Regions from separate parts of the Desulfitobacterium elongatum genome, predicted to be linked through region 2. Evidence: riboswitches for the same ligand, from Rfam matches in the RefSeq annotation. Region 2 holds a riboswitch; each other region holds the start of a gene.
The links. Region 2 has a riboswitch for thiamine pyrophosphate ahead of thiD (bifunctional hydroxymethylpyrimidine kinase/phosphomethylpyrimidine kinase). Riboswitches for the same ligand answer to the same signal wherever they lie in the genome.
Positions count from the first base shown of each region.

Region 1: another riboswitch for thiamine pyrophosphate. It lies ahead of ACZ42W_RS20195 (thiamine-binding protein); the one in region 2 lies ahead of thiD (bifunctional hydroxymethylpyrimidine kinase/phosphomethylpyrimidine kinase).
Region 3: another riboswitch for thiamine pyrophosphate. It lies ahead of thiC (phosphomethylpyrimidine synthase ThiC); the one in region 2 lies ahead of thiD (bifunctional hydroxymethylpyrimidine kinase/phosphomethylpyrimidine kinase).

Region 1 is NZ_AP038772.1:4,284,222-4,287,499, reverse strand. It holds gene ACZ42W_RS20205 (VTT domain-containing protein) at 80-1,366, shown strand; gene ACZ42W_RS20200 ((2Fe-2S)-binding protein) at 1,404-1,622, shown strand; TPP riboswitch at 1,727-1,834, shown strand; gene ACZ42W_RS20195 (thiamine-binding protein) at 1,923-2,219, shown strand; gene ACZ42W_RS20190 (ABC transporter permease) at 2,191-2,973, shown strand; gene ACZ42W_RS20185 (ABC transporter substrate-binding protein) at 3,014-3,278, shown strand, end outside.
Region 2 is NZ_AP038772.1:2,459,038-2,462,315, reverse strand. It holds gene ACZ42W_RS11560 (sensor histidine kinase) at 1-829, shown strand, start outside; gene ACZ42W_RS11555 (response regulator transcription factor) at 1,015-1,713, shown strand; TPP riboswitch at 1,766-1,877, shown strand; gene thiD (bifunctional hydroxymethylpyrimidine kinase/phosphomethylpyrimidine kinase) at 1,960-2,763, shown strand; gene cytX (putative hydroxymethylpyrimidine transporter CytX) at 2,760-3,278, shown strand, end outside.
Region 3 is NZ_AP038772.1:2,003,129-2,006,406, reverse strand. It holds gene ACZ42W_RS09500 (sigma-54 interaction domain-containing protein) at 1-803, opposite strand, end outside; gene ACZ42W_RS09495 (hypothetical protein) at 1,012-1,092, opposite strand; TPP riboswitch at 1,149-1,252, shown strand; gene thiC (phosphomethylpyrimidine synthase ThiC) at 1,580-2,851, shown strand; gene ACZ42W_RS09485 (thioredoxin domain-containing protein) at 3,065-3,278, shown strand, end outside.

The DNA of each region.
Region 1 (3,278 bases), 1.8 Mb from region 2:
GGTTACATAGAATATGTCTCGCCAGATAATGCTAACCTAGTAAATGATGCAGGTTAAGGCCTTAACAGGGAGATTATTAATGAATTTCTTAACTGATTTATTCAATCATTATGGATATGTCGTATTATTTGTTGCACTAATGCTTGAACTTATAGCTTTCCCGACACCAGGAGAAACCTTAATGACCTACTGTGGGTTTCTTGTATTTCAGGGAAAGTTGAATTGGGGTATCAGTATTATTGTCGCAGCACTGGGAGTTATATCTGGCATCACGATTTCTTACTTTATTGGTCGAAGTTTAGGTATTCCCTTTTTTGAGAAATACGGTTCTTATCTTCATATAGGGCCAGCTAAGTTGGAGAAGACCTCTCATTGGTTTGATAGGTATGGAAATGGATTACTGGTTATTGCTTACTTTATTCCTGGGGTAAGGCACATAACCGGATACTTTTCAGGGATTGCCAAGATACCTTATAAGAAATTTGCATTAAATGCTTACATCGGAGCATTTATTTGGACAGGTACCTTTATCTCTTTAGGCAAGATTTTAGGATCTAATTGGGAGAAGTTCCATGGTTCAATCAAAAAATACCTCATCATTAGTGGCATTGTACTTGCGATAGTTTTATTATGTATCTATGTTTATCGGAGGTATAAGAAAACTATCATCGACTTTATTATTAAGTCTTTAGAAAAGGGTATTCAAATATTTCATTTTCTTGGGAAGATAAAAGTGGCAATCGTTGGGGTTGCCACAATGTTCATTGTTTTATCAATTGTCCTAATTGGACTCATTCAGGACTTTTTAGCCCATGAATTTAGTCAATTTGATATGATCGTTACTTACCTTATAAGCATGATCTTCCCAGGAAACTGGTCCTCTATTATGGGATTGTTTAAGCTTCCAACGACTCCAGAAGTCTTGCTCGCCTTGACGTTACTGAGTTTGGTGTGGATTATCCTTAAAGGTAGGAATCGACTCCTTGAAACGAGATTTCTTTTGATTACCGTTTTAGGTGGAGGACTTTTGGAAGAGGGATTAAGGCTTATCTTTCATCGTGTGGGTCCACTCGGTGGAAATATATACACCTTTCCGAGTCAACAAACCTTATTAGCCGTAGTTGTTTATGGCTTTGTCTCATTTATGGTACTGCGACACGCCAAGAACAGGTGGCTTGGAACGTTATTGTTCTTCCTTACACTAGGTGTCTGTATAGTCACGGGTATAACCGTAATATTTTCTCAGGCTCAGTATCCGAGTGATGCTGTAGCGGGTTATGTCTTTGGCGGAATATGGTTAAGTATAAATATTGTGCTGATGGAAGTTTTTCGTGCATTATCGAAAATCCCGAGTGATAAAAAGTAAGACGGATAACTCCTAATGATTAGAAAGTGAGGCTAGTATGGAACAAGACTTAGATTCAGAAATACTCGATAAACTTACAAAAGTTTGTATCTGTAAAGGAATTACGAGAGCTACTATAAAAAAGGCTATAAGAAATGGGGCAAAAACGGTTGTAGAAGTTCAGAAGGCTACGGATGCAGGCGGAGGATCTTGTGGTGGTAGACGCTGTACGGAGAAAATCCAAGGACTATTAAATGAGAGTAGATCGTTTTATTGAATCTGTGCAACTATTTTGGCTCTTTGAACTCGTTCAATTATGTGAGACATTGATCTCGCTATGTGTTGACACTCGTTATACCTGGATGCTATGATAATTTAAAAGAATAAGTTAAGGGGAGCTGAGCAAATCGGCTGAGAGGGAAATGTGATTTCCGACCCATTGACCTGAACTAGGTAATGCTAGCGGAGGGAATGAAAACGCATGTGGCTATATGCCATGAATCATGTGAATGAAAACCTTCTGCTCGTCGGAAGGTTTTTTTTATTTTACTAAATTAATTCAAAGGAGTAGAAGCTAATGATTAATGCCAGTGTTGCAATCCAAGTATTGCCGAAGGTAGAAGGCGAAGAATTGATTCGTGTGGTGGACAAAGTTATTGCGTACTTAAAATCTACCGGATTAAAGGTGTTCGTGGGGCCCTTTGAATCGACCATTGAAGGAGAGTATGAAGAGCTCATGGATATCGTAAAACGTTGCCAATTGATCTGTATCGAGGAAGGTGCACCCAGTGTGATGTCCTATGTAAAAATAAGCTATAAGCCGGAAGGCGGGATTTTGACGATCGATGAAAAGGTTACAAAGCATCACCAATAAGCTTTATCCGACAGCGCTCTTACTATGTTTGTTGCTGATATGGCACTTGGTGACCGAAACCGGATTAGTGCCTAAGTTCATGCTTCCATCGCCCATGGATGTAATCCGAGCATTTATTAATTCATTTTCTGAGTTGATGAAGCATGCCTCGATATCCCTGACGGAAGCGTTTGCAGGGTTAAGTATCAGCATTGTTTTAGCGTTTGTCATCGCCCTTTTTATGGATAGGTTCGAGGTTTTGTATAAAGCAGTGCATCCCATTTTGGTTATCTCACAGACCATTCCTACTGTAGCGATAGCTCCCTTGCTGGTCTTATGGTTAGGGTATGATATGGCACCCAAGATTACACTCGTGGTATTGGCGTGTTTTTTCCCGATGACCATTGCTCTTTTGGGCGGATTCAAATCCTCTGATGCCGATGCCATGAATCTAATGCGCGCTATGGGGGCCAAGAAGTGGCAAATATATCGTTATATTAAGCTGCCCAACGCCTTACCAGGTTTTTTTTCGGGCCTAAGAATATCCGTATCCTATTCTATTGTGGGTGCTGTCATAGCTGAATGGCTGGGCGGAAACAGTGGCTTGGGAGTCTATATGACACGCGTACGAAAATCCTATTCCTTTGATAAAATGTTCGCTGTCATCTTCCTCATTATTATCTTAAGTTTGCTGCTCATGAAATGCGTAGAGCTGTTGGAACGAAAGGCGATGCCTTGGGCTCATGCTGAGCATGAACAGAATGGAAATATTTAAATTGAACTTGCCTAAAGTGAAGAAGGAGAGAAGACCTAAAATGAAAAAGAGAATTGTGGCCTTGATGCTAATTGTTTTAATGGTGCTGGGAATGGCTGGTTGTGCACAGAATAATACGGCTAAACCGGCTCAGCAAGAAGCTCAAAAAGAAACAAAGAAAATTACCTTCGTATTGGACTGGACCCCAAATACCAATCATACCGGATTATATGTAGCCAAGGAACTGGGATATTTTAAGGATGCTGGACTCGATGTTGATATTATTCAGCCGCCCGAAGGCGGGGCTTTGTCACTGGTTGCAGCAG
Region 2 (3,278 bases):
AAAGGCTGCCGCCGAGATTAGCCAGGGAAATTTAAATCATCCGATTGTCGAAGAAGGGGATGAACAAATTCAAGAGCTCTGCCGTGATCTGGAACTTATGAGACTAAAATTGAAGGGATCAATCCATACACAGTTAAAGTATGAGGACAACCGTAAATTACTTATCTCAAGTATCTCTCATGATTTAAAAACCCCGGTCACGTCTATCAAAGGCTATGTCGAGGGCTTACTTGATGGTATCCCTCAAACTCTGGAGAAGAAGGAAAAGTACCTGAAAACCATCTATATTAAGGCTCTGCAGGTCGATACCATGATTGATGACCTACTGCTCTACGCTAAGCTTGATATGAATCAAATTCCCTATAACTTTGAGAGAACGGATGTTGCGATGTTTCTCGAAGATGGCTTACTCGAAAGTGAACACGAGTTAGAACAAAACAATATTAAACTTTCTTTCGTGAGTGAACTTAAAGAACGGAGGGAAATTCTCCTCGACCGAGAACGAATGAGAAGAGTCATCATGAACATCCTCGATAACTCGCGAAAGTACATGGATAAAGAAGTGGGGCAGATTACAGTCTTTCTTAGAGAAACTCATTCTAGTCTGATCATCGAATTACGAGATAACGGCTCAGGGATTCCAGAGAAGGATGTTCCTCAAATTTTTGATCGGTTTTATCGCTCTGATACGGCGCGAAGTGAGATCAAGGGAAGCGGTTTAGGACTTGCCATCGCGAAGCAGATTGTGGAGGGGCATGAAGGGCAAATTTGGGCTGTTAGCCATAAGGATAAAGGAACAAGTATTATGATTTCGCTACCGAGGATTTAACAAAGCTGATGTTCTTCCGCACAATTGTTCAGCTAAGCTCGAAACCTACGAAACCAGTGCGTTGTCATCAAACAAGTGCAATTGTCTTCACGACAATCGGACAATCGGACTTTCGTACTGTGAAATTCGCTACACTTACGGGTCAAGTACATGTTCTTTAAGTAATTTATTAGGAGGGAGCTCGAGTGAAAAAGATTCTAATTGTAGAAGATGACTCCAGCATTGCAGAGCTTCAAAGAGACTATCTGGAAGTTGCTGGGTTCGATGTTTCCCTATGCGCCGACGGTGTAGATGGACTTCGAGCCATTCAGAATAACGAGTATGATCTCATCATTCTAGATATTATGTTGCCTGGGCTTGATGGCCTAGAAATTCTAAAGAGCATGAAGGATGAAAAGGATATTCCAGTTCTCCTCGTTTCTGCCAAGAAGGAAGAGATTGATAAGATTAAAGGATTTAGCCTTGGGGCAGATGATTATATCACCAAACCCTTTAGTCCCGGGGAACTTGTCGCTCGAGTCAAAGCTCATATCGATAATTATGAACGACTTAAACACCGTTTCAGTGAAGGGATTAAAAAGAGGACTGCCATAACGATTCGCGGCCTGAGAATAGAAAAAGACTCGCGCAGAGTCTTCGTGAACAACCAAGAAGTAAACTTAGCCCAGAAAGAATTTGATCTACTACTATACTTAGCACAGAACCCTAACCGAGTTTTCGGCAGGGAGGATCTCTTTGAGCGTATATGGGGGCTAGAATCTTTGGGGGATTCAGCTACCGTCACAGTACATATAGCACGAATTCGTGAAAAGATCGAATCGGACCCCTCGAAACCTCAGTATATTGAGACCGTTTGGGGAGCGGGGTACCGGTTCAGAGTATGACTTAGCTATTGACATCTCATCTAACGAGTGCTAGATTGAATTTACAACCACATACTTAAGGCAGGGGAGCTGGAAAGGCCGGCTGAGATATAGACCCAACAAAGTCTAAGACCCTTTAACCTGAACTGGATAATGCCAGCGTAGGTAGCGTTACACTCTGTTTTAAAAAAGAGCTCAACCCTATTCTGGGTTGAGTTTTTTTGTTTTGAAGTGGAGAAATGGCTCACAGACAAGGAGGAATGAAATATGAAGAAAGTACTGACAATCGCTGGCTCAGATAGTAGTGGTGGGGCGGGAATCCAAGCCGACCTCAAAACCTTTTCCGCGCATGGGGTCTTTGGGATGAGTGTAATCACTGCGGTTACTGCACAAAACACACAGGGAGTCTTTGCGGTCCAAGACATTGATTCAGAAGTCATTGTTAAGCAAACCGAAGCCATCTTTGAAGACATTGAAGTTGATGGCGTGAAAATCGGAATGGTCTCAAAAATCCCGACAATTGAGGTCATTGCGGAACAGTTACAACGCTACAACCCTGTAAATATCGTGGTGGATCCTGTCATGGTATCAAAAAGTGGTTACCACTTATTAAATCAAGATGCTGAAGAAGCCCTTATCAAAAAACTCTTACCTTTAGCGACCCTTGTTACTCCTAACATCCCCGAGGCCGAGGTCATGACTAAGCGAAGGATCCGTACCTTAAAAGATATGGAAGAAGCTGCACAAATGATCTATCAGATGGGTGCTAGTAATGTTCTTCTTAAAGGGGGACACCTTGAAGACAGTTCTACAGATATTTTGTTTAATGGCAAGGAATATACCTACTATTCCGCATCCAGGATTCAAACGAAAAATACTCATGGAACGGGCTGTACCCTTTCCTCAGCGATTACTTCCAATCTTGCGCTCGGCTATGATATCGCTCAAGCAGTGAAAGAAGCGAAGGAATATATTACAATCGCAATTCAGCATTCCCTCGATATCGGGAAAGGAGTGGGCCCCACGCATCACTTCTACACACTTTATAAGAAGGCAGGCTTAATAGAATGAACTCTGAAACGCAAAACAACTTAGGCTTTTTCAATTTTACAACCCTTTGGTTCGGCGCCTCCATTTCAGTCGCAGAAATTTTGGCGGGTGGGCTTCTTGCACCCCTGGGCTTTAAGCTCGGATTAGGTGCAATTCTCTTAGGACATCTAGTCGGTACAACCTTGCTTGTACTCGCAGGAATCATCGGAACGGAAAAACGAATTCCTGCCTTAGTAACGACCCGAATCTCCTTTGGTCAGTATGGTTCGTATATCTTTTCCGCACTTAATGTCTTACAGCTCCTCGGGTGGACAGCAATCATGATTCTTTCAGGGGCACGCTCGGTAAACCAAATCACAAAAATTACGTTGTCCTTTGATCATCAGACCTTTTGGAGTCTCATCATAGGAGCCTTTATCTTTGTTTGGGTCTGGTTAGGAAAGGATAGGGGATGGAAGAGACTTAACCACATTGCGGTCGTCTTGCTATTTGTCCTCACCCTTGTTCTAAGCGTAATCATCTTCGGCAATAACGAA
Region 3 (3,278 bases), 460 kb from region 2:
GAATAAAGCGTATTATAATCCACATCTCCAACTAAATAATCACAAACTTTTCTTCCTATAAGTAATTCCCGTTTTAACCCTAAAAAACTAGACGTCTCTTGATTGGCATTCATAATAACCCCATATTCATTAATTGCAATCACGGGCTCAGGAATCTCTTCAAGTAACATGCTTATATTCTCATGCGCAAAATACTCAAATACCAACTTCGAGCTAATTAACTGGGAACCAATTTTAACGATGGGTACAATCGATGAAACATTTTCTATTTCGCAAACAATTCCCAAACCTCCGGCAATACTATTATCATAATTTAAAATCGGGTTCCCAATCGTATGCCAATTTCCAGCCTCGGGATATAAGTGTTCGTAGCCATAAACCTCTAAAACTTTCTTCTCATGGGTAGAAATATCAATGGCATTACTGCAAGCATATAATTCATTACAGCGATCCCCCACGGGAATTGCTTCATTACCTCTGTAAACGATTTCGATTATTAATCCCTCGGCATTCATAAGAAAAACTGCATATTTTGATTTTATTGATTTGCTTAGAATGTCAATAATGCTATTAATTACCTGCTTGGAGTTGGTTTTCAATCGTTCATTCACGACCCGTTTCAGGAGTTGATCTTCTTCTGAGAATGGTACAATAGGTACGCATATGTTTTCGTGTCGGCATCTGATCCATGATGTATATTCATCTAATCGGGGTAAGCCCTTGTTAAATGTTCCTGTATCTGCAAACATATTCCATACATGGACTAATTCTTCGTAAGATGTAGTGCAAAGATCATAGTTCATTGAAAAGCCCCCCCTACTAAGAACGCCTTACATTGATTATACTATTTTATACGGGAATGTAAATATTTTGTGTAAATGGAAATTCTACTTAAAAGATAATATAGTTAATAAATTATTGATTATTTTTGGTATTAACTACTTGCTTCAAATCGTCAAAATCTAAAACCATACCATAATTTGTATCACCTGGTTGATCTTGAATCGGTCCTTATATCCCAACCAGTAGTTTATAAGTATGTCCGTAAATATTTTTACATTGACGACGGTGACCTTCGAGTTTATGAGCCACATCAAAGGTATATTTACAAACTAAGCTTAACGTTATATACTAAACAAAACTTCATTTGAATGTGCTAGGGGTGCCACGGTGGCTGAGAAAGAGCTATTACTCTTATCCCTTTGAACCTGATCTGGTTAATACCAGCGTAGGGAAGCAAATCGTATAGACAGGGCTATTTCCTAACAAGACTTAGCTAATTGAAACGAACAGCTTACCTAAAGGGTAAGTTGTTTTTTTATTTCAACCATACACCTTCACATTTAAACACAAGTTATATTTTTACTTTAAGGGTGGATTCCCTATGGATCTTTCGAACTCGACAAACCTAAAGAAGAATGCGGAGTATTTGGGGTCATCGGAACAATACACGACGTTTAAAAATCAACAACTTCCTTAAAGAAACTTGCGTTCAATAGCTAGAATACTTAGCCCCGCCGAAGAGGAGAATCCAATGTTCTCTATAAAACAAGACAAAATAAATGGAGGTATTTACACTATGACTACACAAATGGCTGCTGCCAAACGAGGCGAAATCACCGAAGCAATGAAAATCGTTGCCCAAAAGGAAAATTTATCATCTGAAATTATACGTTCACGTGTTGCTCAAGGTACGGTCGTCATTCCGGCAAACCGTAACCACCGAAGCTTAAGTCCCGAAGGGATTGGTCAAGGTCTAAAGACCAAGATTAATGTCAATCTGGGAATATCAAAGGATTGCGCTAATATCGACCTGGAACTAGATAAGGTTCAAAAAGCGATTGACATGAAGGCAGAAGCAATTATGGATCTAAGCAACTATGGCAAAACCACAGAATTCCGCCAACGTGTGATAGACATGTCCCCTGTCATGATTGGCACGGTTCCGATGTACGATGCCATCGGCTTTCTAGATAAAAAACTTGAAGATATCACACCAGAAGAGTTTTTAAGTGTCGTTGAAAAACATGCCCGTGATGGTGTAGACTTCATGACAATACACGCTGGACTTAATCGTCAAACTGTAACCCATTTTAAAAGGAACAAGCGTATTACTCATATAGTTTCTCGTGGAGGCTCCCTCTTATTTGCTTGGATGGAGCTTAACAACAGGGAGAATCCGTTTTACGAGTATTTTGACGATGTCCTGGATATCTGTGCAAAACATGATGTGACATTAAGCTTAGGGGACGCCTGTCGCCCAGGCTGCCTTGCAGATGCAACTGACCCATCTCAAATAGAGGAATTAATTGTGCTGGGCGAACTCACCCTACGTGCTTGGGAAAAAAACGTTCAGGTCATGATTGAGGGCCCTGGCCATGTACCCCTTAACGAAATACAGGCGAATGTATTATTGGAAAAGAAATTATGCCATAACGCCCCCTTCTATGTCTTAGGCCCATTGGTCACAGATATAGCACCTGGCTATGATCACATTACAAGTGCTATTGGCGGAGCGATTGCTGGTGCTGCCGGGGCAGATTTCCTATGTTACGTCACTCCTGCAGAGCATCTTCGCCTACCAACCTTAGACGATATGCGAGAAGGCATAATAGCTTCGAAGATTGCTGCACATGCCGCCGATATCGCTAAAGGCATCCCCGGAGCTATCGAGTGGGATAGAGCTATGAGTCAGGCCAGACAAGCGCTGGACTGGACGACAATGTTTAATTTAGCCCTCGACCGTGAAAAGGCAGAGCGTTATCGTAAAGAATCCTCACCTACCCATGAAGATAGTTGTACTATGTGTGGAGAAATGTGCTCTATGAGACTTATGAACCGCATTCTATAATAGATTTTGTCCATCGTCGGTTCCAAGCTAACATACATCTAGTAGAACAGAGGACACTATATGTACTAGTGTGATTTCTATGGAGCCGAACTATGGTCTCAACGTGCCCTATCCATGGGAACATATGCCATGAAGAAACCTCCAATGATTCAACAAATAAATGTCCCTCATATTGACATACTAAAACTAAATGTATTTAAATTTGGAGGTCCTGTGGTGAATACTATCAAACAACCTAATCGACTAATAAACGAAAAAAGCCCTTACCTTTTACAACATGCCTATAACCCAGTAGACTGGCATCCTTGGGATGAAAAAGCGTTCGCTAAAGCTAAAAGGGAAAATAAACCAATCTTTCTAAGCATCGGCTATTCCACGTGTCACTGGTGCCATGTCATGGAGAGAGAGTCCTTCGAAGATTCTGAAG